DNA from 3 places in the Quatrionicoccus australiensis genome. Region 3 is predicted to be linked to each of the others. Evidence: predicted binding sites of a transcription regulator. Region 3 holds the regulator's gene; each other region holds the start of a gene.

Region 1 (10,620 bases), 670 kb from region 3:
TTGTCGAGCAGCAGCACGGTGACATTGCCCTTGTTGTAGACCATGTCGAGCAGGCCTTGCATGCCCATGTGCAGGAAGGTCGAATCGCCGATCACGGCGAGGATGCGCTTGTCCTTGTCGGCTTCGCCGCGGCCCTTGTCGAGACCGAGCGCGACACCCATCGAAGCACCCATCGAGACACAGGTATCGAGTGCATTCCACGGATGCCCGGCGCCGAGCGTGTAGCAGCCGATGTCGCCGGCAATGGTCAGGTTGCGCACCTGCGACAGGGTGTAATAAACGCCGAGATGCGGGCAGGCGACGCACATCGTCGGCGGCCGCGGAAAGACCGGCAGCGGTGCGACGGCCTGGGCGGCCGGCACTTCTTCGCCAAGCAGTCTGGCGATCGCCGGCTTCAGCACATTCGGCGACAGCTCGCCCTGGCGCGGCAGGATGTCCTTGCCGAGCACGGCCAGCCCGGCCGCCTTGAGTTCGGTTTCGACCAGCGGCTCGACTTCCTCGACGACCACAACCTGGTCGACCAGCGCCACCAGCTCGCGGCACTTGTTGAACGGCAGCGGGCAGGAAAAGCCGAGCTTCAATACCGGTGCGTCCGGGAAGGCTTCCTTGACATGCATGTAGGCCGGGCCGGAGGTGATGAAGCCGACGCGCCGGTCGCTGCCCGGCTCGAGCACATTGAGCGCCGAGTTTTCGGCCATTTCACGCAGTTGACCGTCACGCTCGAACATCAGCGGAATGCGCTTGCCGGCATTGCCCGGCACCATCACGAAACGGCCCGGTTCCTTCTTGAAGCCGGCACCGCTGTGCGGCACGCGCTCGCCGACCGTGACCAGCGCCTTGACGTGGTTGATGCGGGTCGTCATGCGCAGGATGACCGGCACCTGGAACTGTTCGGAGAGTTCGAACGCCTGCTTGGTCATCTCGTAGGCTTCCTGCGAGTCGGCCGGCTCGAACAGCGGAATGTGGGCAAAACGCCCCCAGTAGCGCGAATCCTGCTCGTTCTGCGAGGACGACAGGCCGACGTCGTCGGCGATGGCGATCACCAGGCCGCCGACCACACCGGTCAGGGTCAGCGTCATCAGCGCATCGGAGGCGACGTTCATGCCGACATGCTTCATGCAGCAGAAGGCGCGCGAGCCGGCATAGGCCGCACCAATCGCGACTTCCAGCGAAACCTTTTCATTGACCGACCACTCGGCATAGAGATCCGGATAGGTCGAAATGACTTCAAGCATCTCCGTGGCCGGCGTTCCCGGATAGGCCGCAGCGACCTTGACACCGGATTCCCAGACGGCACGTGCCACTGCTTCGTTGCCGGACAAAAACAACCGGCTGGCCGCCGGTGCAGGCATAACTGCCGCCATGAAAACTCCCGTAATCAATCGCAAAGCCTTCAATTTTAAAAGCGTGCAACAAGCCTCGATTTGATACAGCGCAACCCCTTCGCGGATTTTTTTTGAATGACTTTCGCGGCAGGAAAAATATGCACGGGATATTGCACGATGCGAACTTTGTTTTTACAATGCGAAAAATCAAGTAGGTGTAAACACGGGCTCGCGAACCGACCCATTAAGCGCTAGAGTTGTTTTGCTCAACAGGCAAAACAGAATGAAGACCAATCTTGGAGACAAAACCATGGCCAATCAGCCCAACGCACTGCCTGACCCTGCCGACGTAGATCCGCAGGAAACCAAAGAATGGATCGACGCCCTCGACGGCGTCATTTCCCAGGAAGGCCCGACCCGGGCCCACTACCTGATCGAGAAAGTCATCGGCCAGGCGCGCCTGCAGGGTGTGGACATCCCCTACTCGGCCAATACCGAATACATCAACACCATTCCCGCCGATCAGCAGCCCAAGTACCCGGGCAACGCGGACATGGAAATCAAGATTCACTCCTACATCCGCTGGAACGCCATGGCCATGGTCGTGCGTGCCAACAAGGACACCAACGTCGGCGGCCACATTGCCTCCTTCGCCTCGGCTGCCGCGCTTTACGACGTCGGCTTCTCGCACTTCTGGCGCGCCCCGTCGGCCGACAACGGCGGCGACCTGATCTTCTTCCAGGGCCACTCCGTACCTGGCGTCTATTCTCGCGCCTTCATGCTCGGCCGCCTGACCGAGGAGCAGATGGACAGCTTCCGCCAGGAAACCGACGGCAAGGGCATCTCGTCCTACCCGCACCCGTGGCTGATGCCGGACTTCTGGCAATTCCCGACCGTTTCGATGGGCCTCGGCCCGATCCAGGCCATTTACCAGGCCCGCTTCATGAAGTACCTCGACTCGCGCGGACTGGCCAAGGCCGGTGATCGCAAGGTGTGGGCCTTCCTCGGCGACGGCGAGACCGACGAAGTCGAATCGCTCGGCGCCATCGGCATGGCCGGTCGCGAAAAGCTCGACAACCTGATTTTCGTCATCAACTGCAACCTGCAGCGCCTGGACGGCCCGGTGCGCGGCAACGGCAAGATCATCCAGGAACTCGAATCCGAATTCCGCGGTTCCGGCTGGAACGTCATCAAGCTGGTCTGGGGCACGCAGTGGGACACGCTGTTCCAGCGCGACAAGAAGGGCATCATGAAGCAACGCATGATGGAACTGTGCGACGGCGAGTACCAGACCTTCAAGGCCAAGAACGGCGCCTACGTGCGCGAGCATTTCTTCAACACGCCGGAACTGCGCGAACTGGTTGCCGACTGGACCGATGACCAGGTCTGGCAACTGAACCGCGGCGGCCACGACATTTTCAAGATCTTCGCCGCCTACAACGCCGCCGTTAACCACAAGGGCCAGCCGACGCTGATCCTCGCCAAGACCATCAAGGGCTTCGGCATGGGCCAGGCCGGCGAAGCAATGAACATCTCGCACCAGCAAAAGAAAATGGACATCGAGCAGATCGGCCGTTTCCGCGACCGTTTCGACCTGCCGGTGCCGGACGACAAGCTGGCCGAACTACCCTACCTCAAGTTCGCCGAAGACTCGCCCGAGTACCAGTACATGCGCCAGCGCCGCATGGATCTCGGCGGCTTCCTGCCGTCGCGCCGCCGCAAGGCCGAGCCGCTCGCCATCCCGGCGCTCGACAGCTTCACCGCCCTGTTGAAGGCATCCGGCGAAGGCCGCGAGCTGTCCACGACGATGGCCATCGTGCGCATCATGAACATGATGTTGAAGGACAAGAATGTCGGCAAGAACGTCGTGCCCATCGTGCCGGACGAATCGCGCACCTTCGGCATGGAAGGCATGTTCCGCTCGGTCGGCATCTGGAATCAGCAAGGCCAGAACTACGTGCCGGAAGACCACGACCAGCTGATGTTCTACAAGGAATCGAAGACCGGCCAAGTCCTCCAGGAAGGCATCAACGAAGCCGGCGCGATGAGCGACTGGATCGCTGCCGCCACCTCCTACTCGGTGCATAACGTCCAGACCATTCCGTTCTACATCTGCTACTCGATGTTCGGCCTGCAACGCACCCTCGACCTGTGCTGGGCGGCTGGCGACCAACGCGCCCGCGGCTTCCTGATCGGCGGCACCGCCGGTCGCACGACGCTGAACGGCGAAGGTCTGCAGCACGAAGACGGCCACAGCCTGATCCTCTCCAACCTGATCCCGAACTGCATCTCCTACGACCCGACCTTCCAGTACGAAGTCGCCGTCGTGACGCAAGACGGCATGCGCCGCATGTTCCAGGAACAGGAAGACGTCTTCTATTACCTGACGGTGATGAACGAAAACTACGAGCACCCGGAAATGCCGGCCGGCTCGGAAGCCGACATCATCAAGGGCATGTACTCGTTCAAGAAGGGCGCCGAGTCTGCCGGCCCGCGCGTCCAGTTGCTCGGCTCCGGCACCATCTTCCGCGAAGTCATCGCCGCCGCCGATCTGCTCAAGGCCGATTGGGGTGTCGAAGCCGACCTGTGGGGTTGCCCGAGCTTCAACGAACTGGCCCGCAACGGCCAGGACGTGCAGCGCTGGAACCTGCTGCATCCGCTCGAAGCACCGAAGCTGTCGCACGTCGAAGAAAAACTGGCTGGCGCCAAGGGCCCGGTCATCGCCGCCACCGACTACATCAAGCTATTCTCCGAGCAGATCCGTCCCTTCGTCAAGGCACCGTATGTCACGCTGGGCACCGACGGTTTCGGCCGTTCCGACACCCGCGAGAAATTGCGCCACTTCTTCGAGGTCGACCGTCACTGGGTGACGCTGGCTGCCCTCAAGGCACTGGCCGACAACGGCGAGATCGAACGCGAGAAGGTTGCCGCCGCCCTGGTCAAGTACAACCTTGACCCGAACAAACCCAACCCGATGTCGGTTTAACGAGGGAGAGACGACATGAGCCAAATCATTGAAGTCAAAGTCCCGGACATCGGCGATTTCGACGAAGTCCCGGTTATCGAACTGTTTGTGAAGGTCGGCGACACGATCAAGGTCGACGACGCCATCGTCACGCTTGAATCCGACAAGGCCACGATGGACGTGCCCTCGACGGTAGCCGGCGTGGTCACCGAGGTTCTCGTCCAGCTCGGCGCCAAGGTTGCCGAAGGCGCCCTGCTGATCAAGGTTGAAACCGGTGGCGCCGCTGCCGTCGCCGCCCCGGCCGCTGCAGCTCCCGCTCCGGCCGCAGCGCCGGCGCCGGTTGCCGCACCGGTGGCAGCCGCCCCCGCGGCCGGCGGTGGCGTGGTCGAAGTCAAGGTGCCGGACATCGGCGACTTTGACGAAGTCCCGGTCATCGACCTGTTCGTCAAGGTTGGCGACAACATCAAGGTCGACGACGCGATCGCCACGCTCGAATCCGACAAGGCAACCATGGACGTGCCGTCCACCGTTGCCGGCGTCGTCAAGGAAGTGCTCGTCCAGCTCGGTTCCAAGGTCGGCGAAGGCACGGTCCTGATCAAGGTTGAAACCGGTGCCTCGGCCCCGGTCGCCGCAGTGCAGGCCGCTGCTCCGGCTCCTGCTGCTGCAGCCCCGGCAGCTGCGCCGGTCGCCGCTCCGGCTGCCGCCGCACCCGCCGCGCTTGCCCCGGCCCTGCCGCTCGGCGCCAAGGTACATGCCTCGCCCTCGGTCCGTGCCTATGCCCGCGAACTCGGTGTCGATCTGTCCAAGGTTCCGGCCACCGGTCCGAAAGGCCGCATCGTCAAGGAAGACCTGACCAAGTACGTCAAGGGCGTCATGTCCGGTGCCATTTCCGGCCCTGTGGCAGCGTCGACCGGTGGCGTCACCGGCGGTGGCGTGCTCGATCTGCTGCCCTGGCCAAAGGTCGATTTCGCCAAGTTCGGCGAGATCGAAGTCAAGCCGCTGTCGCGCATCAAGAAGATTTCCGGCCAGAACCTGTCGCGCAACTGGGTCATGATCCCGGCCGTCACGTATCACGAAGATGCCGACATCACCGATATCGAAGCCTTCCGCGTGCTGCTCAACAAGGAAAACGAAAAGGGTGGCGGAGCCAAGCTCACGATGCTCGCTTTCCTCATGAAGGCTTGCGTCAAGGGCCTGCAGAAGTTCCCGGAATTCAATTCCTCGCTCGACGGCGACAACCTGGTGCTGAAGAAGTACTTCAACATCGGTTTCGCAGCCGACACCCCGAACGGCCTGGTCGTGCCGGTGGTCAAGAACGTCGACAAGAAGTCGGTCTTCGAACTGGCGCAGGAATCCGGCGATCTGGCCAAACAGGCACGTGACGGCAAGCTCAAGCCGGCCGACATGTCCGGTGCCTGCTTCACGATTTCCAGCCTGGGCGGCATCGGCGGCACCTACTTTGCACCTATCGTCAATGCACCGGAAGTCGCAATCCTCGGCGTCAACAAGTCGGCGATGAAGCCGGTCTGGGACGGCAAGCAATTCGTGCCGCGCCTTGTCCTGCCGCTGTCGCTGACCGCCGACCATCGCGTCATCGACGGTGCGCTGGCGACCCGCTTCAATGTCTATATCGCCCAGTTGCTGGCCGACTTCCGTCGCGTCGCGCTGTAAGGGGGGAGAACACCATGAGCAATCTGGTAGAAGTCAAAGTCCCCGACATCGGCGATTTCGCCGAAGTGCCGGTCATCGACCTGTTTGTGAAGGTCGGCGATACGATCAAGGTCGACGACGCCATTGTCACCCTCGAATCCGACAAGGCCACGATGGATGTGCCCTCGACGGTCGACGGCGTGGTCAAGGAAGTTTTGGTCCAGCTCGGTTCCAAGGTTGCCGAAGGCGCCCTGCTGATCAAGGTCGAAACCGGTGCTGCTGCGGCGGCTCCCGCCCCGCAAGCCGCCGCGCCGGCGGCTGCTCCTGCAGCTGCGCCGGTCGCGGCGCCGGTCGCCGGCAGCCATGCCGGCGGTGCCGATCTCGAGTGCGAAATGCTCGTTCTCGGCGCCGGTCCCGGCGGCTACTCGGCCGCCTTCCGCTCGGCCGACCTCGGTATGAAGACCATCATCGTCGAGCGTTACGCAACGCTCGGCGGCGTCTGCCTCAATGTTGGCTGCATCCCGTCCAAGGCCCTGCTGCACGTTGCCGCGGTGATCGAGGAAGCCGAACATGCCAATGACCTCGGCGTCACCTTTGCCGCCCCGACAGTCGACATCGACAAGCTGCGCGCCCACAAGGACAAGGTCGTCGGCAAGCTGACCGGCGGTCTGGCCGGCATGGCCAAGGGCCGCAAGGTCGACATCGTGCGCGGTTTCGGCACCTTCCTCGACCCGCACCACATCGAGGTCGAAGTCACCGACGGCACGGGGCAAGACAAGACCGGCGCCAGGAAGGTCATCAAGTTCCAGAAGTGCATCATCGCTGCCGGCTCGGCGGCCGTGCATCTGCCCTTCATCCCGAAGGATCCGCGCATTGTCGATTCGACCGGCGCGCTCGAACTGCGCTTCGTGCCGAAGAAGATGCTGGTCATCGGCGGCGGCATCATCGGTCTGGAAATGGCCACCGTCTACTCGACGCTGGGCGCCAAGGTCGATGTCGTCGAAATGCTCGACGTGCTGATGCAGGGCCCGGACCGCGATGCGGTCAAGGTCTGGGAAAAGCAGAACACGCACCGCTTCGACAAGATCATGCTGAAGACCAAGACGGTTGCGGTCGATGCCAAGGAAGACGGCCTGTGGGTCAAGTTCGAAGGTGAAGGCGCGCCGAATGTCGACGCCACCCGCTACGACATGATCCTGCAAGCCGCCGGCCGCGCGCCGAACGGCAAGAAGATCGGTGCCGAGAATGCCGGCGTCGCGGTCACCGACCGCGGCTTCATCAACGTCGATGCCCAGATGCGCACCAACGTGCCGCACATCTTCGCGATCGGCGACATCGTCGGCAATCCGATGCTGGCGCACAAGGCGGTGCATGAGGCGCACGTCGCGGCGGAAGTCGCGGCCGGGCACAAGGCTGCCCTCGACGCGCAGGTCATCCCCGGCGTTGCCTACACCCATCCAGAAGTGGCATGGGTCGGCTACACCGAAGACCAGGCCAAGAAGGAAGGCCGCAAGGTCGAAGCCGCAAAGTTCCCGTGGGCAGCCTCCGGCCGCGCCATCGCCAACGGCGCCGAGTACGGCTTCACCAAGCTGATCTTCGATGCCGAAACGCATCGCGTGATCGGCGGCGCCATCGTCGGCCCGAACGCCGGCGACATGATCGGCGAAGTCTGCCTGGCCATCGAAATGGGCTGCGATGCAGTCGATATCGGCAAGACCATCCACCCGCACCCGACGCTGGGCGAAACGGTCGGCATGGCGGCCGAAGTCGCGCACGGCTCCTGTACCGACGTGCCGGCACCGCGCAAAAAGTAAAACCCGGCGCCACCGCCGGGTCCAAAAAAGGCGACGGATTCCGTCGCCTTTTTCACGTTCACCGCTCAGCGAGCCAGCGCTGCCAGCGCCTCGGCCGTGGTCCACACGCCGCTCGCGATCATGCCGTAATTGACCAGCGCCGCCTGGTAGGCCGCGTCGCCTGGCGCAGCGACGGCATCCTTGACGACATAGACCTTGAAACCGTTCTCCATCAGCGTGCGCATGTGCGAATCAACGCACAGGTTGGCAACCATGCCGCCGAGGATCACGGTATCGATGCCGCGACTGCGCAACTGGTAGATCAGGTCGTTGCTCTCCGGCCCGTACATCTTGTGCGGCGCGGCAATCACCGTCTTGCCGTCGTCGATGTAGGGCTTGTAGGGCGCGTAGAAATCCGCCCCCGCACTGCCGGCACGCAAGGCCTGCATGTCGAGCAGTTGGCGCTGCAGTGTGCCGGCCTGCGTCCAGTCACTATCGCTTTTGCCGAAAACCAGCGGGTCGACCGCCAGGAGCACTTTCTTCTCCTTGGCGGTACGCATCAACGCCGCGAGGTTGTCGATGGTGCCGAGCGCCTTCAGGTTGTCGGCGAGCAGGCCGTACAACTTGCCGTCCTCGCGCAGGAAATCGTTTTGCGGATCGGTGATGAGCACGGCGGTGCGTGCCCGGTCAAGCGGCGCCAGGCCGCCGCCGGCTTCGGCCGGCAGGGCGCAGAACAGGATGGGCAGGGCGAAGGCGAAGCCGAACAAGCGATTTTTCATGATGCGGACCTTTCCTTGATACGGTTGAAATGGGCGGCCGGAACGCCCGGCCGTGCGGCGCATCCTGCCCGGCCGCCCGGGACCGGTCTGTAGCAAGGGTTACACAAGGCGGATCGGCGCCCAGCGTGACTTTTGCTACATATCCGGCGCCAGCCGGCGGCTATCGTTCGCTCCATTCCTTCTCGTGGAGCACGACATGAACAGCGAACTCACCGACCTGCTCGCCATCGGCATCCCGGCCACCGGACTCGGCATAGCCGCCCTCGCCCTGATGATCCACCAGGAGCTCGGCCCCTTCGCCAGCCTCGACCGCGCCGGCAAGTGGCTGCTCAGCGCCGCCTTCGGCATGGGGTTGCTCGCCTTCGGACTGAAGATGGCGGTCGCCGTCGCCATCGAAGGCAACCCCGGCCATCTCGCCGCGCCGCACCTGCCTTTCCCTCTGTTGCCGCAGGCGGCAACCGCAGCAGAAGGCGTCGAGTTCGCCAACCCGGCACCGCCGCGAAGCGCGCGCCATGTGTGGGCGGCCTTGCCCGAGGTCGCACCGGCCCCGGCCGACAACCCGACCACGCCGGCCCGGGTGGCGCTCGGTCGACGCCTGTTTTTCGAGAAAAAACTGTCCGGCGACGGCAGCCTGGCCTGCGCTTCCTGCCACGACCTGTTCGCCTCCGCCGGCGCCGACGGCCGGCCGACGGCCAAGGGGATCGCCGGGCAAGTCGGCATGCGCAACACGCCGACCGTCTGGAATGCCGCCTTCCAATCCGTGCTGTTCTGGGACGGCCGCGCCGCCTCGCTCGAAGAGCAGGCCATGGGCCCCATCCTCAACCCGCTCGAAATGGGCCTCGCCTCGCCGGCCGAGGCGGAACGGCGGCTCAATGCCGATGCCGCCTACCGCGCCGAATTCCAGGCCGCTTTCGGCGACGCGGCGCCGATCAGCTTCGTGCGCATTGCCCAGGCCATCGCCGCTTTCGAACGCACCCTGATCACGCCCGACAGCCCCTACGACCGCTTCGTGCGCGGCGAGACCGGGGCGCTGACGCGCGCCCAGCTGCGCGGCATGGCGCTGTTCGAAACGGTCGGCTGCGTACTCTGCCACCGCGGCCCCAATTTCAGTGACGCCAGCCTGCTCGGCGGCGAGAACGCGCGCCGCGTCTTTCCCGCCAATGCCACACCCTACGAAACCAAGTACGGACTGCTCGTCAATGGCGAACGCGCTGCCTGGCGCGTCGCCTCGCTGCGCAACGTGGCGCTGACCGGCCCTTGGCTGCACAACGGTTCCGTCGACTCGCTGCCCGAGGTGGTGCGCATCATGGCCGGCGCCCAGCTCGGGCGCTCGGCCGGCCTGACCACCTGGCTGGACGAAAAACGCGTGCTCGGCAAGGTCGACCGCTCGCCACTCGGCGAGCGGGAAATCGCCGACCTCGTCGCCTTTCTCGAGGCCCTGAGCAGCGACTCCCTGCGCGCCCGCATGTCGGCAGAAAAATCAGGATGAATGCATGCGACCGGCCCGGCGGAGCTAGAATTCCCCTCCTCTATCCGCCGCCTGCCGGAACGTCGGCGGTCGACGCGGCCCGGGAGGGGAAAATGCCGACACTGGAAGACTACAAGCCGTTCTGCCAACTGAGCGCCGCCGGCAAGGTGCGCCTGCGCGAAGCCCAGGTCAGCCACCATTGCGCCTCGGCGACACCGCTGCTGGTCAAGGGACAGCGCGTCTCGGGTGCCTACTTCGTGCTCGAAGGCCGCTTGCGCGTCTTTTCCCTGGCCCCGAACGGCAACGAGGCAACGCTGTATTGCATCGAACCGGGCGAAACCTGCGTCTTCGCGCTAAACAGCCTGTTCAACGACCTGCTTTACCCGGCCTGGGTGCAGGCCGTCGACGCCACCACCATCGCGCTGCTGCCCGGCCCGCTCTTCCACCACCTGTTCGCCGGTGAAGCGGTGATCCGCGACCTCACGGTGCGCACGTTGTCCACGCTGGTTTTCCGCCTCATGGCCGAACTCGAGGAAGTGCATTCCTACAAGCTCAACCAGCGCCTGGCCAACCTGCTGCTGGTCCACGCCTCGGGCAACGGCGAATTACGCATGACGCAGCAGCAGATGGCCTGCCATCT
Region 2 (10,620 bases), 1.6 Mb from region 3:
CGAGGGTCTGGTACATGATGGTTCTCAGCGGTTCTTGAAGCTCGGCTTGCGCTTCTCGGCGAAGGCGGCCATGCCTTCCTTCTGGTCTTCGAGGGCGAAAGTGGCGTGGAAGACGCGGCGCTCGAAGAGCAGGCCTTCGTTCAACGACGATTCAAAGGCGCGATTGACCGATTCCTTGATCATCATGATCACCGGCAGCGAGTAGCCGGCAATGGTCTGCGCCGCTTTCAGGGTTTCTTCGAGCAAAGCGTCGGCCGGGAAAATGCGCGCGACCAGGCCGGCGCGCTCGGCTTCGGCGGCATCCATCATGCGCGCCGAGAGGCACATGTCCATCGCCTTGGCCTTGCCGACGGCGCGCGGCAGGCGCTGCGAACCGCCGAGGCCGGGCATGGTGCCGAGCTTGATTTCCGGCTGGCCGAATTTGGCGGTGTCGGCGGCATAGATCATGTCGCACATCATCGCCATCTCGCAGCCGCCGCCCAGCGCAAAGCCGGCCACCGCCGCGATCACCGGCTTGCGCGCCGTCTTGATGCGCTCCCAGCCCTGGGTGATGTAGTCGTTCTTGTAGGCGTGCATGTAGTCGTAATCCTTCATCGCACCGATGTCGGCGCCGGCGGCGAAGGCTTTTTCACTGCCGGTGATGACGATGCAGCCGATGTTTTCGTCGGCTTCGAAGGCGTCGACCGCCGCGTGGATGCCGGCGATCACGTCGGTATTGAGCGCATTGAGCGCTTCCGGGCGGTTGAGGCGGATCAGGCCGACCTTGCCGATGACTTCGGTGAGGACTGTCTGGTTCATGGTGTTCTCCGAAAAAATGGCCGCCGGGCGTTAACCCTGGCGGCCGAACAGTGCAGCAGGGAAGATCGAATTACTGGGCGATGCTCCAGTCGCCGCTCTTGACTTCGAGCATGCGGAAAGCGGACAGATCGAGGCCCATGTGGTCGGTGGCCGACATGTTCACGATGCCGCCGGTGCCGACGTAGCCCTTGGTGGCTTCGAGGGCGTCGCGGACCTTGGTCTTGTCGGTGGAATTGGCCCGTTTGATCGCGTCGACCGCCAGCATCAGGCCGTCGTAGGCATGGCCGCCGAAGGTCGAGACATCGGTCTTCCAGCGCGCTTCAAAAGCCTTGCTGTAGCCGACGGCGACCGGTTTCTGCGGGTCCTTGTCGTTGAGCTTGTTGGCGACGAGCAGGGCGGCAGCCGGCAGGCGGATGCCTTCTGCGGCCGGGCCGGCGAGCTTGATGAACTCTTCGGAAGCGACACCGTGCGCGTGGTAGAGCGGCAGATTGACGCTCAACTGCTTGAAGTTCTTGGTGGCGATCGCCGGCCCCTGGCCGAGACCGAAGATGAACACCGCCTGCACGCCCGGCGTGCCCTTGATCTTGGTCAGCTGCGGGCTCATGTCGGTATCCTTCGGCCCGTAGGTTTCGTTGGCGACCAGGGTGATGCCGTACTTGGCGGCAACGCCTTCGCTTTCCTTCTTGCCGGAACCGCCGAAACCGCTGGTTTCAGAGAGCAGGGCGACCTTGCTGATGCCGCGCTTCTTCATGTCCTCGAAGACCTTTTCGGCCGCCATGCGGTCGGTGTGCGGCGTCTTGAACAGCCATTTCTTGACCGGCTCGACGATGACCACGGCGCCGGCCAGCGAGATAAACGGAATGCCCGCCTTCTCGACCAGCGGTGCGGCCGACATGGTGGCGCCGGTGGTGGTGCCGCCGACCAGCACGTCGACCTTGTCGTCCTCGATCAGGCGCTTGGTGAAGCCGTTTGCCTTGCCGGCATCGCTGCCGTCGTCGTAATGGACCAGTTCCAGCGGTCGACCGAGTACGCCGCCCTTTTTATTGATGTCCTCGACGTACATCTGCAGGGTTTTCAGTTCCGGATCGCCGAGGAAGGCGGCCGGACCGGTGACGGAAAGGACCGAACCGATCTTGATCGGGTCGGCAGCGAAGGCACTGAATGCGCCAAGAATCAGGACGGCGCCGGCAGCAAGCTTTTTGATGCTTTTATTCATGGGTTTGTCTCCTCCACGGGGTGTTGTCGGTACTGCGGTTAAAACGGTTTTGCCCGGTCTACAAGCGTGGACCGGGCGGCGGGACTTCAGACGCGCTCGATCACCATGGCGATGCCTTGCCCGACCCCGATGCACATCGTGCATAGGGCGTAGCGGCCACCACGGCGCTGGAGTTCATAGGCGGCGGTGGTGACCAGCCGGGCGCCGCTCATGCCGAGCGGGTGGCCGAGCGCGATCGCACCGCCGTTGGGATTCACATGCGCTGCATCGTCGGCCAGGCCGAGATCGCGCAACACGGCCAGCGCCTGCGCGGCGAAGGCTTCGTTGAGTTCGATGACGTCCATGTCGGCGAGGCTGAGGCCGGTCTGCGCCAGCACCTTGCGCACCGCGGGGGCGGGGCCGAAACCCATGATGCGCGGCGCCACGCCGGCCGTCGCCATGCCGACGACGCGCGCCAGCGGCTTGAGACCATACTGGCCGGCGGCGGCTTCCGAAGCGATCAGCAGCGCACAGGCACCATCATTGACACCGGACGCATTGCCGGCGGTGACCGTGAGTTCCGGGCCGTTCACGCCCTTGAGCTTGGCGAGCTGTTCCAGCGTCGTTTCGGGACGCGGATGTTCGTCACGGTTGACCACTTTCGGATCGCCTTTTTTCTGGGCGATGACCACCGGCACCAGCTCGTCGGCGAAACGTCCGGCCGCATCGGCGGCGCCCCAGCGCTGCTGCGAGCGAATCGCGAAGGCGTCCTGGTCGGCGCGGCTGATGCCGAACTGCTCGGCGACATTGTCGGCCGTCTGCGGCATCGAATGCGTGTCGTAGAGTTTCTTCATCAGCGGGTTGGCGAAGCGCCAGCCGATGGTCGTGTCGTAGATCGCCGCATTGCGCGAGAAGGCGGAGTCCGCCTTGCCCATCACGAACGGAGCGCGCGACATGCTTTCGACGCCGCCGGCCAGCATCAGCGAAGTTTCGCCGGCCTTGATCGAACGCGCGGCGAGGCCGACCGCATCCATGCCGGAGCCGCACAGGCGGTTGACCGTCGTGCCCGGCACTTCGATCGGCAGGCCGGCCAACAGGCCGGACATGCGGGCGACGTTGCGGTTGTCTTCGCCGGCCTGGTTGGCGCAGCCGTAGATGATGTCATCGACGGCCGTCCAGTCGACCTGCGGATTGCGCTCCATCAGCGCCTTGAGCGGAATGGCGCCGAGGTCGTCGGCACGCACGCCGGACAGCGCGCCGCCGTAGCGGCCGATCGGGGTGCGGATGGCGTCGCAGATAAAGGCTTGAGTCATTTTTTTAGGATCCAGGATCGAGTTGTCAGGAGCGAGTGGTCGAGCCATCGGCCTCAGTCGCGTTTCGGGCGTTCGTCGAGCACGCGCTTGGCCTTGCCGACCTGGGTGCGCGGGATGGCGTCGAATTCCATGACGGTGATCTTGGTCGACACGCCGATGATGGTCTTGATGCGGTGCTGCAGTTCCTTGCTGATCTGCTGGATCTCGCTCTGCGGCAGCTTGCCGGACAGCTCGCGCTGGACTTCGCAGCGGACTTCGAGGTTGTCCATGTGACCGTCGCGGGTGACGACGACCTGGTAGTTGCCGGCCAGGCGCTTGTCGCGCAGGATCTGTTCCTCGATCTGGGTCGGGAAGACGTTCACGCCGCGGATGATCAGCATGTCGTCGGAGCGCCCGGTGATCTTGCCGATGCGGCGGAAGGAGCGGGCGGTCGGCGGCAGCAGGCGGGTCAGGTCGCGGGTACGGTAGCGGATGACCGGGAAGGCTTCCTTGGTCAGCGAGGTGAACACCAGTTCGCCTTCCGAACCGTCGGGCAGGACTTCGCCGGTTTCCGGGTCGATGATCTCGGGGTAGAAGTGGTCTTCCCAGATCACCGGGCCGTCCTTGGTTTCGATGCATTCGCAGGCGACGCCGGGGCCCATGACTTCGGTCAGGCCGTAGATGTCGATCGCGTCGATGCCGAGCTTACGTTCGATTTCGCTGCGCATGCCTTCGCCCCAGGGTTCGGCACCGAAGATGCCGACCTTGAGCGAGATTTCGTCCGGCTTGATGCCGAGGCGCTCGAATTCTTCGGCGATCACCAGCGAGTAGGACGGCGTCACCATGATGATCTCGGGCTTGAAGTCCATGATCTGCTGCACCTGCTTCTCGGTCTGGCCACCCGACATCGGCACGGCGCAGCAGCCGAGGCGCTCGACGCCGTAGTGGGCGCCGAGGCCGCCGGTGAACATGCCGTAACCGTAGGCGACATGCACCATGTCACCGGCGCGGCCACCGGCCGCACGGATCGAGCGGGCGACGACGTCGGCCCAGTTGTTGAGGTCGTTCTGCGTGTAGCCGACCACGACCGACTTGCCGGTCGTGCCGGAAGACGCATGCAGGCGGGCAATCTTGTTGCGCGGCACGGCGAACAGGCCGAACGGATAGTTGTCGCGCAGGTCGAGCTTGGTCATGAAGGGGAACTTGCCGAGGTCGCTCAGCGTCTTCAGGTCGTCCGGATGCACGCCCTTTTCCAGGCATTTGCGGCGATACGGCTCGACATTGTCGTAGCTGTGGCGCACCGACCACTTCAGGCGTTCGAGTTGCAGGGCCGAAATTTCGTCGCGGCTGGCGGTCTCGATAGCGTCGAGTTCGCCGGGCAGGGGTTTCTTGGCGGTCATGTTTGTCTCCTCTGTTGTTTGCTTGATCATTAGTTGTTGGCGGCTAGAGCGGTCAGCGGTTTTGCTAACAGCTCTTGCTTCCTAACAACTAACTGCTGCTTTCCAGTCCGGCGATCACTTCGCCATTGATGCGATAACTCTTGCCGCGGAACAGCGCGACGGTCTTGCCGCCGGCCACGCGCACGCTGATGTCGTAAACGCCGGTACGGCCGGCCGCGGAACGTTCGACAGCCTCGGCTTCGAGCGTGTCGCCTTCTTTCGCCGGGGCGAGGAAGTCGATATGGCAGGCCGACGCGACGGTGTTTTTGTTGTAGCTGTTGCAGGCATAGGCGAAGGCGGTATCGGCCAGGCTGAAGATCATGCCGCCGTGGCAGATGTGGTGGCCGTTCACCATGTCGCCGCGCACCGTCATGGTGAGCAGCGCGGCGCCCGGCTGGACGCGCACGATCTTCATGCCCAGTGCCTGCGCAGCGCGGTCACGGGAAAACATCGCCGTGGCGGTGGCTTCGGCCAGGGCTTGTGCCTCGGCCGGGGAGTGGTGGTGTTCAGTCATGGATGTTTCTTCCGGCAAAGACGGCGCGTTGCAGCAGCGGCGAAATGCGGTAGCGGTCCTCGCCGTAGCAGGTGCCGAGGTTGGCGAGCACGTCGCAGATGTTGCCGGCGCCGACCGCGTCGGCCCAGGCGAGCGGCCCTTGCGGGTAATTGACGCCGAGGCGCATCGCCGAGTCGGCGGCGGTTTCGGAGCAAACGCCCTGGTTGACCGCATCGGCCGCTTCGTTGGCGAGCATGGCAACCGTACGCATCACGGCCAGGCCGGGCACGTCGAGAAAGCGCGAGACGGCAAAGCCGGCGGCCTGCAGCAGGCCGACGGCCGAGTTGATGGCGGCCGGTTCGCACTGTTCGGCGGCAGCAATCGCAATGCGGCTGGCCGTGGCGTAGTCGAGTGCGAGGTCGATCAATACCGTATTGGCGACGCCGGATTCGGCGGCACATTGCGTCGCGCTGCGTCCGTCGGTGACGTAGAGCGTCGCGAGCCCGATGTCGGCGATACGGCCGTCCGTTTCCGGCGCGCGCGCAAAGGACAGGCCGCTGTGCGAAAGACGGTCAGCCAGTGCATCCGCAGCGGTCGACTCGCCAAAAACGGTGATTTTGCCGGCCGGCGTTTGCGCCGCTTCGGTCTGCGCGGCCGGTTTCACGGCGCCGTCGCGGTAATCGTAGAAGCCGCGGCCGCTCTTCTTGCCGTAGAAGCCGGCATCGACCAGTTCCTGCTGGATCAGCGAGGGCAAAAAGCGCTGGTCGTTGTAGAAGGCGCGCCAGACCGAGTTGGTCACGGCGAAATTGACGTCGTGGCCGATCATGTCCATCAGCTCGAACGGCCCCATGCGGAAGCCGCCGGCCTCGCGCATCACGGCGTCGATGGTGGCGTAGTCGGCAGCGCCTTCCTGCGCCAGGCGCAGCGCCTCGGCGTAGTAGGGGCGGGCGACGCGATTGACGATGAAACCGGGCGTCGATTTGGCATGCACCGGCGTCTTGCCCCAGGCCGCGGCGGTCGCGAACAGGGTGTCGGCGATGGCGCGGTCGGTCGCCAGGCCGGAGACGATTTCAACCAGGGCCATGAGCGGCGCCGGATTGAAGAAGTGCAGGCCGGCCAGGCGTTCCGGATGCTTGAGCGCGGCCCCGATGGCGGTGACCGAGATCGACGAGGTATTGGTGCCGAAGATGCAGTCGGCGGCGACGATGTCCTCAAGCTCGGCGTACAGCTTCTGCTTGGCTTCGAGGTTTTCGACGATGGCTTCGACGACGAGTGCGCAGCCGGCCAGATCGGCGAGGTTTTCGACCGCTTGCAGGCGCCCGCCGGCAGCCGTAGCCGCCGCAGCGGTCAACCTGCCTTTTTCGGCCATTTTGCCGAACTGGGTGCGGATGCCGTCAACGGCCTTGGCGGCGGCGCCCGGCCGGTTGTCGAGCAGACGCACGACATGGCCGGCGGCGGCTGCCACCTGGGCGATGCCGGCGCCCATGGCACCGGTGCCGACGACGGCTACGATGGCCGGTTGGGGGCTGCCGTATGCGTTCATTTTCCAGCGTGCATTCAATGCCGGATCAGGGGGCGCCTCAGTTCCCTCCCCTTCAAGGGGAGGGGTAGGGTGGGGATGGGTTTGATTTCCTTGCCCTTGGCGGGGAAACCCATCCCCATCCCGGCCTTCCCCTTGAAGGGGAAGGGGAGAGTCATCACGGGGTGTTGGGAGCGGAGCGTGGCTCATGCTCATTCCCCGGTGAACTTCGGTACCCGTTTTTCCATGAAGGCGGCGACGCCTTCGGCGTAGTCCGGGCTCCAGCCCAGCTCGCGCATGTAGCTGCCTTCCAGCGACAGTTGCTGCTCCAGCGTGTGGCCGGGGGCGGCGTGCATCGCCTGGCGGGTGCGCACCAGCGCCTTGGTCGGCGCCGTGGAAAGTTGCCTGGCCAGGGCGTCGACCGCTGCGGCGAACTCGGCATCTTCGACGCATTGCCAGATCAGGCCCCAGTCGGCGGCCTTTTCGGCGGGCAGCTTGTCGGCGAGCAGGGCGAGGCCCATGGCGCGCGCCATGCCGACGCGCTGCGGCAGGAACCAGGTGCCGCCGGTGTCCGGAATCAGGCCGATCTTGGAGAAGGCTTGCAGGAAGGAGGCGGACTTGGTGGCGAGCACCAGGTCGCAGGCCAGCGCGACCGAAGCACCGGCGCCGGCGGCGATGCCGTTGACCGCCGCGATGGTCGGCACGCGCAGGTTCTGCAGGCGCAGGATCAGCGGCTTGTAATTGGCTTCGACGACATTGCCGATGTCCGGCATCTTGCCGTTGATGCTGGCCATGTCCGGATCGGCCAGGTCCTGGCCGGCACAGAAGGCGCGGCCGGCACCGGTCAACACCAGAACGCGGATGTTTTTGTTGGTCTGGACGTGGTCGAGCGCGTCGCGCAGCTCGGCATGCATGGCGCCGGTGAAGCTGTTCAGCTTGTCCGGGCGGTTCAGGGTCAGGCGGGCGACGCCGGCCTCGACGTCAAACTTGATGTTTTCGTAGGTCATTCAATTCTCCAAAACGCGTGCAGAAATCGTCGCGAGCCCGTTCAGGCCGGCCTGAGCAGCGCAGTCGTACGCATGTACGGCGAGCAGCGCAGGGCCGGGATGGGCGGGCGCAGTAGATTTATGCATGCGTTCAAACGTGGTAGCGGCGCTGGACGACTACGAATCGGTTGGCGACGAAAGCGGCATCGGCATAGGACGCATTGGCGGCCGGATTGCCGCCGGTGCCGTGGTAGTCGGAATAGGCCGCCGACTGGTTCACGAAGACGCCGCCGGTCAGGTTGATCGACAGGGCGACCTTGGAACGCATGGTGGCGGCGGTCATCGCGTCGAGTACGTCGGCGCTGGTCGAGTAGATGCCGGCGGTCAGGGCGCCGTGGGTGGAAATGATGCGTTCGGACAGCGCAATCGCGGCGGCGGTGTCGGCGACCTTGACGATGAAGCTGATCGGGCCGAAGCGCTCTTCCATGTAGGCCTTCTCGTCGGCGGCATCGCAGGCGAGCAGGACCGGGGTGCGCACTTCCGACTTCGGGAATTCCGGGTTGTCGAGCCTGGTCGAGGCGAGGATGACCTTGCCCAGCGCGCCGCTGTCGGCTTCATTGATGCGCTTCAGCGTATCGGCCGACTGCACGGCGCCGAGCACGGCGAGGGCAACTTCCGGCTTGGACAGGAAGCCGGAGACGGCTTTTGCCAGGTCGGCACAGACCTCGTCGTAGCTCTTGTGGCCGTCTTCCGTTTCGATGCCGCCGGCCGGCACGAAGATCGCCTGCGAGGTGGTGCACATCTGGCCGGAGTAGAGCGACAGCGTGAAGGCCAGGTTGCGCAGCATCGGCTTGTAGGCGTCGGTCGAGTCGATGACGATGTTGTTAACGCCGGCCAGCTCGGCATAGACGCGGGCCTGGCGGCAGTTGTCGATCAGCCATTGGCCGAAGACGTTGCTGCCGGTGAAGTCGATCGACTTGACGGCCGGATCGGTCACCAGCTTTTGCGTCGTGGCGCGGTCGGCAACGCACAGCGTGACCAGGTTGGGATCGATGCCGTTCTCGGCCAGCACGGCGCGGATGGTGCGTACGGTGATCGCGGCCGGCAGGATGGCGTTGCTGTGCGGCTTGACGATCACGGCATTGCCGGTGGCGAGCGTGGCAAACAGGCCGGGGTAGGTGTTCCAGGTCGGGAAGGTGCCGCAGCCGACCACAACGCCGACGCCATGGCCGACCAGTTCGAAGTGCTTCTTCATGACCAGCGGCGGGTTCTTGCCCTGCGGCTTTTCCCAGGTCGTTTCAGTCGGCACGAAGCTTTGTTCGCGGTAGGCGTAGGCCACGGCTTCGAGGCCGCGGTCCTGGGCGTGCGGGGCGCCGGCCTGGAAGGCCATCATCCAGCCCTGGCCGGTGGTCATCATCACGGCATGGGCGAGTTCAAAGCTCTGCTGGTTAAGGCGCGACAAAATTTCCAGGCAGATGCCGGTGCGGCCGTCGGCGCCGGCTTTCTGCCAGCCGAACATGGCCTGCTGGCCGGCAGCGATCAGCGCAGCGTGGTCGCAGACGGGATATTGCACATTCAAATCGATGCCGTAGGGCGACTGTTCGCCACCGGTCCAGCCGCTCTGGCCGGGCTGGCCGAGTTCGAAGTTCTGACCGAGGTGGGCCTCGAAAGCTTTCTTGCCATCTTCGGCCGCCGTTTCGCCATAAGTCTTCGGGCTCGGCATCTCGTTATAGGCCGACCAGTAGCCACGGGTGTGAATGGCGTTGAGGGCACCGTCGAGCGTGGCGCGGTGTTTTTCCAGTAGTTGGGCGGACATCCATATCTCCTTGGGGCTTTTTTCTTGGGCAAGTGCGCTGCAGTGCGGCGCGAATCTGGGCGAACGATACGAAGTTGCTCGCATGTTGTCAATTGTTTGTATCGTAAAAATACCAATTTTTCGTGGTTATGTTTAGTAAAAACGATTTTGACGCAGTGCAAAAAATGAATAAAAACAATGGCGAAAAATGTTTTGTGCGCAAAATTTTTTGCGAGATTCTGAAATGTAAAATTTGTTCTGAAAAATATTTTACACAAAGCGATACAAAAAACGTTGACACGTGGTGTTGGTAAGTATCATTATTCGATCCACGCCATCCGGGCACCTGGATGACTTACCAACCTGAGACGAAAACCCCGCCAAGGAGGAGATATGGCTAGCAACAAGGAACGTTTTGCCGACAAGATGGAATTCCCGCCGGAAATCCAGCAGCCCAACATCTATCCGCTGTCCTGGAACAGCAAGACCAAGAAGTTGCAGGAAGTCTGGGAAGCCGCCCGTCGCGAAGACTGGGATCCGGAAAAACTGCCCTGGGATACGCTGGATGTAGACAGCTACACCTGGGAAGAGCGCGAATCCATCGCCTACTGGTGGAGCCTGCTCTCCGTGTTCGATGCTTCCGCACCGCCGGTTTTTGCCGAAGCGCTGATCAAGACCTATGAAGTGCATGAGGAAGATCCGGTTCGCAAGTGCTTCTTCTCTGTCACCCGCGACGAGCAGAACCACGAAATCATGTGCGGCCTGGCTATCACCAAGCTGCTCGGCCATCCGGACCCGATCACCTACGTGCCGAAGACCGACCTCGGCCGCCGCCTGCAGAAGAACGTGCAGTGGCTGTACTTCAACGGCGCCCGCTACTGGACCGGCTACAAGCAAGCCGTGCCCAAGTACGACCTGGCGGTATTGTTCAGCTCCTTCCTGATGGGCGAAATCGCTGCCGCCACCATCTTCAAGCAGATGTTCGACAACTCCCGCGAAGCCGTCTTCAAGGAAGGTTTCAAGAACATCGGCCGCGACGAAGGCCGCCACATGGCGATCTGCATGGCCGTCATGGAACGCGACTACCCGGGCCTCAAGGAAGA
Region 3 (10,620 bases):
CTGCGGATCGAAGACCACCGTCGCCGCTGCGGCCTCCAGCGACACTTCGGCGGAAGCGACACCGGCCAGCGCGCCCAGCACGCCACCAATATTCTTGACACAACCCTGGCAGCTCATGCCACCGATCTTGATCTGCGTAGTTTCCATCATGCTTCCTTGTTCAAAAATGGTTGTTCGGCGAGCAGGCCGGCGATCGCATCGGCCGGCAAGGCACGGCTGAAATGAAAACCCTGCGCCATGTCGCAACCCATCTGGCGCAACAGGGCAAGCTGCTCGGCATTTTCCACCCCTTCGGCAAGCACGGTCAGGCGCAGGTTGCGCCCCATGCTGACGATGGTCGAGGCAATCGCCCGGTCATCCGAATCGACTTCCAGATCATTGATGAAAGAGCGGTCGATTTTCAGTTTACCGACCGGGAAGCGCTTCAGGTAGGCGAGCGAAGAATAACCGGTACCGAAGTCATCGAGCGACAACTCGACGCCCATCCGGTGCAGCGCCGAAAGCGTGCCGAGATTGATGTCGGCCTCGTACATCACGGTACGTTCGGTGACTTCCAGCTCAAGCCGCCCTGCCTCCAGGCCGGAGGTGGCGAGCGCGCCGGCGACGACGGCGACAAAGCCGGCCTGGCGGAACTGCACGGGCGCCACGTTCACCGCCATGGTGATCGGCGGCAAGCCCGCTTCGCACCAGGCCTGCGCCTGGCGACAGGCTTCGCACAGCACCCAGTCGCCAATCGGATTGATCAGGCCGGTCTCTTCGGCGACGTGGATGAAACGATCCGGCATGATCATGCCGAGATCCGGATGCTTCCAGCGAATCAGCGCCTCGACGCCGATGATCAGGCCGCTCTGCAGATTGACCAGGGGCTGGTAATAGAGCACGAACTCGTTCTGGTTCAGCGCACGCCGCAGGTTGCTTTCCATCAGCAGGCGTTCCAGCGTCGCCGTATTCATCTCGCTGGCGTAGAACTGGAAGGTATTGCGCCCGACTTCCTTGGCCCGGTACATCGCCGCATCGGCATTCTTGAGCAGGGTCTCGAGATCCTTGCCGTCCTGCGGATAGATGCTGATGCCGAGTGACGGGGTGATGGTCAGCTCATGCCCGCCGACCACGAAAGGCGTCACGCAGACATCGAGCAGACGCCGTGCAACCTCGGCCGCGGCCGCCGCGTGGATGCCGGGCAGGGCGAAAATGAATTCGTCGCCCCCGAGGCGGGCCAGCGTATCGATGCGCCGCACGGCCGCCGACAGGCGTCCGGAAACCTCGCACAACAAGTCGTCGCCGACACTGTGGCCGAGCGAGTCGTTGATCCGCTTGAAATGGTCGAGATCGAGAAAGATCAGCGCGATTTCACCCTCGTCGCGCTCGGCGGCAGCCAGCAACTGGGCAAAGCGGTCGCGCAGCAGACGCCGGTTGGGCAGACCGGTCAACGGATCAAAATCGGCCAATTCGCGGATTCTGCGCTCGGCCGCTTTCTGCGCCGAGAGATCGAGCAGGGTACCGACCGAAGCCGGCCGTCCGCCATAAGACGATGGCGAACCAAGGATCTGCACAGGAAAGGTCGAGCCATCCTGATGCACGGCCGTCAGCTCGTAATTGTGGCCGCTGACGCCCGCGGCACGCAGCTGCATCTGGTCGAGAACGAAGGGGTGCTGCTCGGGAATGATCAGGTCGAGCGGCCCCTTGCGGTCGACCAGCTCTTCGGCCGTAAAACCGAACAGGCGCAGGAAACAGGGATTGACGTATTTGAACAGGCGGTCCTGCACAACAAAGATGCCGACCTGTGCAGCGTCCATGGTCGCCAGGAAGTGGGCTTCCTGCTCAGCCAGAAGATTGGCAGCAGTATCTTCCGTCACTAGCAACGGCTCCTGCACACGCCCCCCGCCTGCAACGGTCATCGAAACTCCTGCTCCCCTTTTGCCTGTTATTTTCCCGGCCGCCAGCGTTTCAACAGCAGCGAGTTCGACACCACGGATACCGAACTCATCGCCATCGCAGCCCCTGCTACGACCGGATTGAGAAATCCCAGTGCAGCCAGTGGAATTCCCGCCACATTGTAGATGAATGCGAAGAAAAGGTTTTGCCGGATTTTGCCCAGCGTCGCAGCAGAAAGAGAGATGGCATCAGCGACGCCGTTCAGGTCGCTGCGAATCAATGTCAGGTCGGCCGCCTCGATCGCCGCATCGGAACCGGCACCAATCGCGAAGCTGACATCGGCAGCGGCCAGCGCCGGCGCGTCGTTGATGCCGTCACCGACCATCGCCACCAGTGCGCCGCCAGCCTTCAACTCGGCCAGCGCCGCGGCTTTCTCGCCGGGCAGGATGCCGGCCCGGAATTCGGCAATCCCGGCTTCGGCTGCAATGGCAGATGCTGTAACAATATTATCGCCCGTCAGCATCACCACCCGGATACCGCGTTCACGCAAGCGACGCACCGCCGCCTGAGAAGTCGGGCGCAAGGCATCGGCAATGGCAAAGATCGCCAGCAACTGTTCGCCGCCAAACATGGCCACGACTGTCTTGCCGGATTGTTGCAGATGCTGAATCCGGGCATCGTCAGCAATCCCGAACCAGGCTGGCGCCCCCAGACGCAGGATCTGGCCGTCTACGCTGCCACTGACGCCAAAACCCGGATGCGCCTTGAAATCGACACATTGTGGCAAGTCGACCGCCTGGCAGCGCGCCAGGATCGCCCGTGCCAGCGGATGCTCGGAACCCTGCTCAAGCGCCGCGGCCAGGCGCAGCACTTCCGCCTCGCTGCCCTGCATGACCTGCAGATCAACCACCTGCGGCTCGCCCAGGGTCAGCGTGCCGGTCTTGTCGAGCGCCAGCACCGTGATCCGTTCGGCACGCTCGAGCGCTTCGGCGTTCCGGACCAGAATGCCGGCCCGCGCCCCCTGCCCGGTACCGACCATGATCGCGGTCGGCGTCGCCAGCCCGAGCGCACAGGGACAGGCAATGACCAGCACCGCCACGGCGTTGACCAGCGCTTCGGCAAAATCGGCCGAATACCACCACCAGCCGGCAAAAGTCAGCAATGCAATCGAACACACCACCGGCACAAAGATCGCCGAAATCCGGTCGGCCAGACGCTGCACCGGCGCTTTCGACCCCTGTGCCTCGCCGACCAGCCGGATGATGCCGGCGAGCAGGGTCTGCTCGCCAACCCCGGTCGCCCGGCAGCGCAAGGCGCCCTGGCCGTTCGCCGTCGCCGCGAAGACGCGGTCACCGGTCGACTTGCCGACCGGCATGCTTTCGCCGGTGAGCATGGCTTCATTGACGCTGGAATCGCCATCCACCACTTCGCCATCGACCGGCACGCTCTCGCCCGGTCGTACCATGAAGATATCGCCCGGCATCAGCGCATCGACCGGCATTTCGACCCATTGCCCGTCGCGCTCGACGCGCGCCGTTTTCGGCTGCAGGCGGATCAGCGCCTCGATCGCCTCCGAGGTATGCGCCTTGGCCCGCGCCTCAAGCAACTTGCCAAGCAGGACCAGGGTGATGACCGCCGCGCCGCCCTCGAAATAGACGTGCTGATCAAGACCGAACAGCGTGACCACGGCGGAAAAGCCCCAGGCCATGCTGGTGCCGAGCGCGACCAGCACATCCATGTTGGCCCCGCCGCCACGCAGGGCCTTGAAAGCGCCGGCGTAGAAACGCCAACCGATCCAGAACTGGACCGGCGTCGCCAGCAGGAACTGCAGCCAGCGCGGCAATTCATTGTGCTGACCGTGTTCGCCGAACATGAAGAACATCTGCCCGACCAAGGGCAGACTCAAGGCAACGGCAATCTGGAACTGGCGGATTTCGTGGCGGTAGACACGCTGTTTTTCGGCTTTTTCCCGTGCCCGGGTCTGCCCATCGACAAGTGCCGCAGAAAAGCCCGCCTTCGCCACTGCAGCGACCACCGCCGCTTCGTCGGCCGCTCCGGCCAGACGAATGCGCGCTCTTTCAGCCGCCAGATTGACGTTGGCCTGCATGCCAGGCTGGCGATTGAGTACCTTTTCCAGGCGCGCCGAACAGGCGGCACAGGTCATGCCGCCAATCGAAAACTCGACGACCCGCCCACTCTCCGGTTCGTTCATTTGACCAGCAAGACCGGACAAGGCGCCAGATGCAGGACGCGCGCCGCAACCGAACCGGTCAACACGCCAGCCAGCGCACTTTGCCCATGCGTCCCCATGATGATCAGGTCACAGGCCAGTTCAGTGGCAACGTGGGCAATCACTTCAGCCGGCTGCCCGACGTGGATGTGGGTGGTATGAAAACGCCCGGCCGCATCCAGCTTCTTTTGCGCTTCGAGCAGGCTGGCCTGCCCTTCTTCGAGGTAATAGCCATGCAGGGTGTCCTTGCCGATATGGGCCTGCACACGGCCGATCGGAATCGGCGGATGCACATGCAGCAAATGCACCTCGGGCACCTCGGCAAACCAGGCGGCGTGGGCCAGCAGATGATCGACCGCGCGCAGCGAACAGGCCGAACCATCAACCGGCAGAAGAATTTTAATTGTCATCGTGCATCCTAAATCCAGTGCAGCAAGCGCATCAGGCCAAGCAAGCCATACAGACCGAAACCCAGAACCAGCAGCCCGGAAAACAGGCGGACCGCAGGCCGGCGAACAAACTCGTTCAGCCTTGCCAGCACGATGCCTGCGAGCAGCAGATTTGGCAAGGTTCCCAGACCGAAAGCCAGCATCAGCAAGGCACCGCGCCCGGCCGAGCCGGCCGTCAGGGCACTGGCCAGGGCGCTATAGACCAGACCACAGGGCAACCAGCCCCACAGCAAACCAAGCGGGAAAGCCTGCTGCACACTGCGCGCCGGCAGAAAACGACGCGTCAGGGGCTGCAGCAAACGCCACAGGTGCTGACCGAAACGTTCGGTAAAGGCCAGGGTACTGGTCACCCCCAGCAGATAAAAGCCGAGTGCAACCAGCATCAGGTTGGCAAGAAAATAGAGCACCAGGCGGATCGGCACCTGGCCCTCGAGGCCCAGACTGGCTGCACCGAGCGCACCGGCAACGGCACCGGCGATGACATAGGAGAGGATGCGCCCGGCGTTATAGGCAAGGTGCATCGACCAACGCGCCGGCGCGCCCATCGACAGGGCGCCGACAATGCCGCCACACATGCCGACACAGTGCGTGCCGCCAAGCAGGCCGACCAGGAACAATGCGAGAAAGCCGGAATCAGGCATGAAAAAACGGGGGAGACATCATAGGCGGCAGTTTAACCCGCCGCCTTGAAGCCGGCACCCCGTTCAGATCACTTTCGAGTAGCGCTTGCGCTGCCGATCGGCACGCAGATAGCGGTCGAAGACCATGGAAATGACACGCACCAGCATGCGCCCCGGCGGCAGAACGGTAATCCAGTCGCGCTCGATCTTGAGCAGGCCACCGCGCTCCATCTCGCGCATTTCCTCGATCTCGTCGGCAAAGTACTTGTGGAAATCAATCAGGTGCGAGCTTTCGATCGACTCGATGGACAGTTCGAAATGACACATCAGGGCCTGGATGATCGAACGGCGCAGGATGTCGTCAGCGGTCAGCTCAATGCCGCGGAAGACCGGCAGCAGATCGGCATCGAGGCGGTCGTAATACTCTTCCGCCGTCTTGACGTTCTGGCTGTAGGTCGGCCCGACCTTGCTGATCGACGAAATACCGAAAGACAGCATGTCGCAATCGGCGTAGGTCGAATAGCCCTGGAAGTTCCGGTGCAGGCGACCTTGGCGCTGGGCCACCGCGAGTTCGTCGTCCGGCTTGGCGAAGTGATCCATGCCGATATAGACATAACCGGCTTCGGTCAGCTTCTTGATCGCCAGCGCCAGGATCTGCAGCTTGGTATCGGCCGACGGCAGGTCGGCGTCGTTGATCCGGCGCTGCGGCTTGAACAGGCTGGGCATGTGCGCATAGTTGTAGATCGACAGGCGTTCCGGATCCATCGCCAGAACACGTTCCAGGGTCCGGTTGAAACCCATCACCGACTGGTGCGGCAAACCGTAGATCAGGTCGATCGAAATCGACTTGAAACCGTTGGCACGCGCATCGCGGATCACGTTGTAGGTTTCTTCTTCGCTCTGGACGCGATTCACCGCAACCTGGACCTTCTCGTCGAAGTCCTGGACACCGACACTCATCCGGTTGAAACCAAGTTCGCCAAGCAATGCAACGGTTGCCGTATCGACCTTGCGCGGATCGACTTCAATCGAATATTCGCCGCCTTCAAGCAGCTTGAAATGCTTCTTCGTTTCCCCCATCAACTGGCGCATCTCGTCGTGCGACAGGAAGGTCGGCGTACCACCACCCCAATGCAGCTGGATGACCTCGTGCTCACCATCACGGCCTTCCAGGCAGGCAGCCTGCATGTCCAGCTCCTTGGCCAGGTACTTGAGGTACTTGCCGCTACGCGCATGATCCTTGGTGATGATCTTGTTGCAGGCGCAGTAGTAACAGATGGTGTTGCAGAAAGGGATGTGGAAGTATAATGACAAGGGTCGGCTGATTGCGCCGATGTTGCGTTTGCCCAGCCACAGTTTGGCTGCGTCCGAATCGAAAGCCTCAACGAATCGGTCCGCTGTCGGGTACGATGTATAGCGGGGGCCGTTCACATCGAAGCGGCGAATGATCTGAGGATCGAAGACGAGGTTTTCAGTTGCGAAATTCATTAAACATACCGGCAAATTTTGATTGGATTATGTTGCGGCGCTGCACAATTTCCGTTGACTTGGATCAAGCGAACGCAGGTTGATAATGCCCCAAAACACGGCCATTCAGGAAATTTCCCTCTCCGTCATCAAGACGGCATGTTCGAACTGCAACTTGCGCGAACTATGCCTCCCGTTCGGGCTCAGTCTTGATGAACTCGAGCGCCTCGACGATCTCATTTCGACCCGGCGCCGGATCAAGCGCGGCGACCACCTTTATCGTGCCGGCGAGGCCTTCGACTCGATCTACGCGATCCGCAGCGGCTTTTTCAAGACCGATGTGCTGCTCGAGGATGGTCGCGACCAGGTAACCGGCTTCCAGATGGCCGGCGAACTGCTTGGTCTGGATGGCATCAGCACCGAATTTCACACCTGCAACGCAATCGCTCTCGAAGACAGCGAAATCTGCTCGATCCCCTTCTCCCGCCTGGAAACCCTGTCGCGCGAAATCCACAATCTGCAGCACCATTTCCACAAGGTGATGAGCCGCGAAATCGTGCGCGACCACGGCGTCATGATGCTGCTCGGCACGATGCGCGCCGAAGAACGCCTTGCTGCCTTCCTGCTCAACCTGTCGCAGCGTTTCACGGCCCGTGGCTTCTCGCATGCCGAGTTCTACCTGCGCATGACGCGCGAGGAAATCGGCAGCTATCTCGGCCTCAAGCTGGAAACCGTATCGCGCGCCTTCTCGCGCTTCCAGGAAGAAGGCTACATCGCCGTGCAGCAGAAACACATCCGCATACTTGATGTAAATGGCCTCAAGGCCCTGATGAATCACCAGCGCTGAGTCAGCGGCAAGCATCACCGTCGCAGCAGCAAAACCGCAGAAACTCTGCTGATCAGTCGCCAGGCCTCCCCCCGCAAAAGAAAATTGCCGATGTCATCTGCGGCAATATGCCGCATTCCTGTGCGCAATCAACTCTAAGAGAATCCGCCGGTTAAAAATATAACCGGGGAAATCCATGCTCTTGCGCATCCATCCATTAGCCGCCGCCATGGCGCTCGCCTTTTCATCGGCTGCCTTCAGCCAGACTGCACCCGATACCGCCAATCCGGACCAGGTCATGGACAATGTTCTGGTACGCGCCAGCCGCACTGACGGCATCGATGCGCAATCCGGCTCGGTCAGCAATGAACAGGTTCGCGCCCAGCGTCCGGCGACCAGCGATACCGCGACCCTGCTCAAGGACATCCCCGGCGTCAGCCTGAACAGTGCCGGCGGCGTTTCCAGCCTGCCCGCCATCCACGGCCTGGCCGACGACCGCCTGCGCATCAAGGTGGACGGCATGGACCTGATCTCGGCCTGCGCCAATCACATGAACTCGCCGCTCTCCTACATCGACCCGAGCAATGTAGAACAGATCAAGGTATATACCGGCATCACCCCGGTCAGCGTCGGTGGCGACAGCATCGGTGGCAGCATCATCGTCAAGTCGCGCGAACCGCGCTTCGCCAGGGCCGGCGAAGGCCTGCTGACAAGCGGCGAACTCGGGACTTTCTATCGCTCGAACGGCAATGCCTGGGGCGTCAATGCCGCGGCGACGATTGCCAACGAGAACCTGAGCATCAGTTACAACGGCTCGACTGCCGAGTCCGGCAACTACAGCTCGGCCAAGGATTTCAAGCCGGATGGCATGACCACGGTCGGCAAACCCAACCTGGCCCGCAACGAAGTCGGTTCCTCGGCCTACAAGACCGAGAACCATGCGCTCGGCTTTGCCCTGCGTCACGAAAACCACCTGCTTGATCTCCGCCTCGGTTACCAATACATCCCCTACCAGGGCTATCCCAACCAGCGCATGGACATGACCGAGAATCGCAGCACCCAGATCAACCTGCGCTACACCGGCCTGTTTGACTGGGGCAAGCTCGAAACCCGCGTCTACAACGAGGAAACCCGCCACAAGATGGACTTTGGCGACGACAAACGCTTCCTTTACCCGAATGGGGCCGAAGGCATGCCGATGGACACCCGCGGCAACAATACCGGCCTCCAGGTCAAGGCCGACATCGCCCTCGCCGGCAAGGACTTGTTGCGGGTTGGCGGCGAGTTGCAGCGCTACCGCCTCGACGACTGGTGGGAACCGTCCGGCACCGGCGGCATGGCACCGAACACCTTCTGGAACATCAACAGCGGTCAACGTGACCGGTTTGACGTTTTTGGCGAATGGGAAGCCAACTGGACAACCCAGTGGAAAACCCAGATCGGCGCACGCAGCAGCACCGTGCGCATGGATACCGGCGAAGTCCAAGGCTACAACACCACGATGGCGGCTTACCTGGCCGAATCGACCGCATTCAACCAGGCCGACCGCAAACGCACCGACAACAATTTCGACCTCAGCCTGCTCGCCCGCTACACGGCAAATGACAATCAGAGCTTCGAAGGCGGCTACTCCCGCAAGACCCGCTCGCCCAATCTTTACGAGCGCTACAGCTGGTCGACCGGCGGCATGGCGATGCGCATGGTCAACATGGCCGGCGACGGCAACGGCTATGTCGGCAACCTCGAACTCAAGCCGGAAGTCGCGCACACCCTCAGCCTGACTGCCGACTGGCACGATGCCGGCAAACAGGAGTGGGGCGTCAAGATCACGCCGTTCTACACCTATGTCGAAAACTACATCGATGCCGAGTTGTGCACCACCGCCAACTGCAACGCTGCGAACGCGACGGCCGGCTTCCGTTATCTGCGCTTCGTGAACCAGGATGCCCGCCTGTTCGGGGTCGACATCTCGGGCTACTTCCCGCTCGCCAAAACCCGCGACTACGGCGACTTCACGCTGCGCGGCCTGATCGGCTACGTCGATGGCAAGAACCGCGAAACCGGCGACAACCTCTACAACGTCATGCCGCTCAACGCCAAGCTGGCGATCGACCAGCGCAAGGGCAACTGGAGCAATACGATCGAAGGCCAGCTGGTCGGCGCCAAGGATCGCGTCTCGGAAGTCCGCAACGAGCTCAAGACGGGCAGCTACGCCTTGCTCAACCTGCGCAGCAGCTACCAGTGGAACAACATCCGCTTCGACATCGGTCTGGAAAATGCGCTGAACAAGCAATACTCGCTGGCACTGGGCGGCGCCTACGTCGGCCAGGGTTCGACCATGATGGGCACCAATGCGACGACGCCCTACGGCATTGCCGTCCCCGGCATGGGCCGCTCGCTCTACGTCGGAATGAACGTCAAGTTCTGATCCCGACCCTGCGCAAGGCAACCAGAAATCCCCGGGCAAGCCCCGGGGATTTTTCATTGCGGCAGGCAAAAACCGGGTTTTCAGGCGGTCGACCGCCTGGAAACCGGCAAAATGCTCAAATCGGGATTTGCGGGCGCTTCTTTGCCAGCTTGCGTTGCAAGGTACGGCGATGCATCTTGAGGGCGCGCGCGGTGGCGGCGATATTGCCGCCATGTTCGCCCAGGGTGTGCTGGATGTACTCCCACTCCAGGTGCTGCACGGTCATCCGGTCCTCGGCCGGCACTTCCGGGATCTCGATACGGTCATCGAGCAGCGCCCTGACGATGGTCGCGACATTGGCCGGTTTGGGCAGATACTGCGCCGCCCCCAGCTTGAGTGCGCCAACCGCAGTCTGAATGCTGGCATAGCCGGTCAGGACAACGATACGCGCCGCCGGGACGATCTCCAGCAGGGGCTGGATCAGGTTGAGGCCGGACTGGCCAGCCAGATTGAGGTCGAGCAGGATGTACTCCGGATCCTGCTGGCGGCAAACCTCCAGACTTTCCGCAACGCCTGCCGCAGTCCGCACGGCAAATCCCTGGCGCGTCAGCGAGCGCCCCAATACTTCTCGAAAACTCTCGTCATCATCGATGACCAGCAACGGCCTTGCATCATGGCTCACGCCTGTCCTCCCGAATATCACTGCATGGAACAAAAACCCGCGCACGGGTACCACCAGAGCTGAG

Evidence for each region. Region 3 encodes FNR, which switches genes on or off when oxygen is low (the NO sensors DNR and NnrR bind a similar motif). Its sites were predicted from a motif close to TTGANCTAGNTCAA; they were not measured.
Region 1: the regulator FNR is predicted to act here: its motif matches at 8,528-8,541, upstream of KI612_RS18005 (cytochrome-c peroxidase).
Region 2: the regulator FNR is predicted to act here: its motif matches at 9,686-9,699, upstream of paaN (phenylacetic acid degradation protein PaaN).

The regions. Positions count from the first base shown of each region.
Region 1 is NZ_CP075188.1:3,794,563-3,805,182, forward strand. Features, by position in the region: gene KI612_RS17980 (thiamine pyrophosphate-dependent enzyme) at 1-1,364, opposite strand, end outside; gene aceE (pyruvate dehydrogenase (acetyl-transferring), homodimeric type) at 1,636-4,311, shown strand; gene aceF (dihydrolipoyllysine-residue acetyltransferase) at 4,327-5,961, shown strand; gene lpdA (dihydrolipoyl dehydrogenase) at 5,976-7,754, shown strand; gene KI612_RS18000 (isochorismatase family cysteine hydrolase) at 7,820-8,512, opposite strand; gene KI612_RS18005 (cytochrome-c peroxidase) at 8,709-10,001, shown strand; gene KI612_RS18010 (Crp/Fnr family transcriptional regulator) at 10,094-10,620, shown strand, end outside.
Region 2 is NZ_CP075188.1:1,496,882-1,507,501, forward strand. Features, by position in the region: gene KI612_RS07175 (enoyl-CoA hydratase/isomerase family protein) at 1-19, opposite strand, end outside; gene KI612_RS07180 (enoyl-CoA hydratase) at 25-798, opposite strand; gene KI612_RS07185 (ABC transporter substrate-binding protein) at 869-2,014, opposite strand; gene pcaF (3-oxoadipyl-CoA thiolase) at 2,101-3,306, opposite strand; gene paaK (phenylacetate--CoA ligase PaaK) at 3,360-4,685, opposite strand; gene paaI (hydroxyphenylacetyl-CoA thioesterase PaaI) at 4,774-5,238, opposite strand; gene paaH (3-hydroxyacyl-CoA dehydrogenase PaaH) at 5,231-6,760, opposite strand; gene paaG (2-(1,2-epoxy-1,2-dihydrophenyl)acetyl-CoA isomerase PaaG) at 6,949-7,743, opposite strand; gene paaN (phenylacetic acid degradation protein PaaN) at 7,874-9,538, opposite strand; gene KI612_RS07220 (hypothetical protein) at 9,911-10,620, shown strand, end outside.
Region 3 is NZ_CP075188.1:3,124,420-3,135,039, forward strand. Features, by position in the region: gene KI612_RS14935 (heavy-metal-associated domain-containing protein) at 1-150, opposite strand, end outside; gene KI612_RS14940 (putative bifunctional diguanylate cyclase/phosphodiesterase) at 147-1,856, opposite strand; gene KI612_RS14945 (heavy metal translocating P-type ATPase) at 1,925-4,087, opposite strand; gene KI612_RS14950 (universal stress protein) at 4,084-4,515, opposite strand; gene KI612_RS14955 (sulfite exporter TauE/SafE family protein) at 4,524-5,195, opposite strand; gene hemN (oxygen-independent coproporphyrinogen III oxidase) at 5,259-6,662, opposite strand; gene fnr (fumarate/nitrate reduction transcriptional regulator Fnr) at 6,748-7,488, shown strand; gene KI612_RS14970 (TonB-dependent receptor) at 7,664-9,895, shown strand; gene KI612_RS14975 (response regulator transcription factor) at 10,011-10,556, opposite strand; gene KI612_RS14980 (ATP-binding protein) at 10,546-10,620, opposite strand, start outside.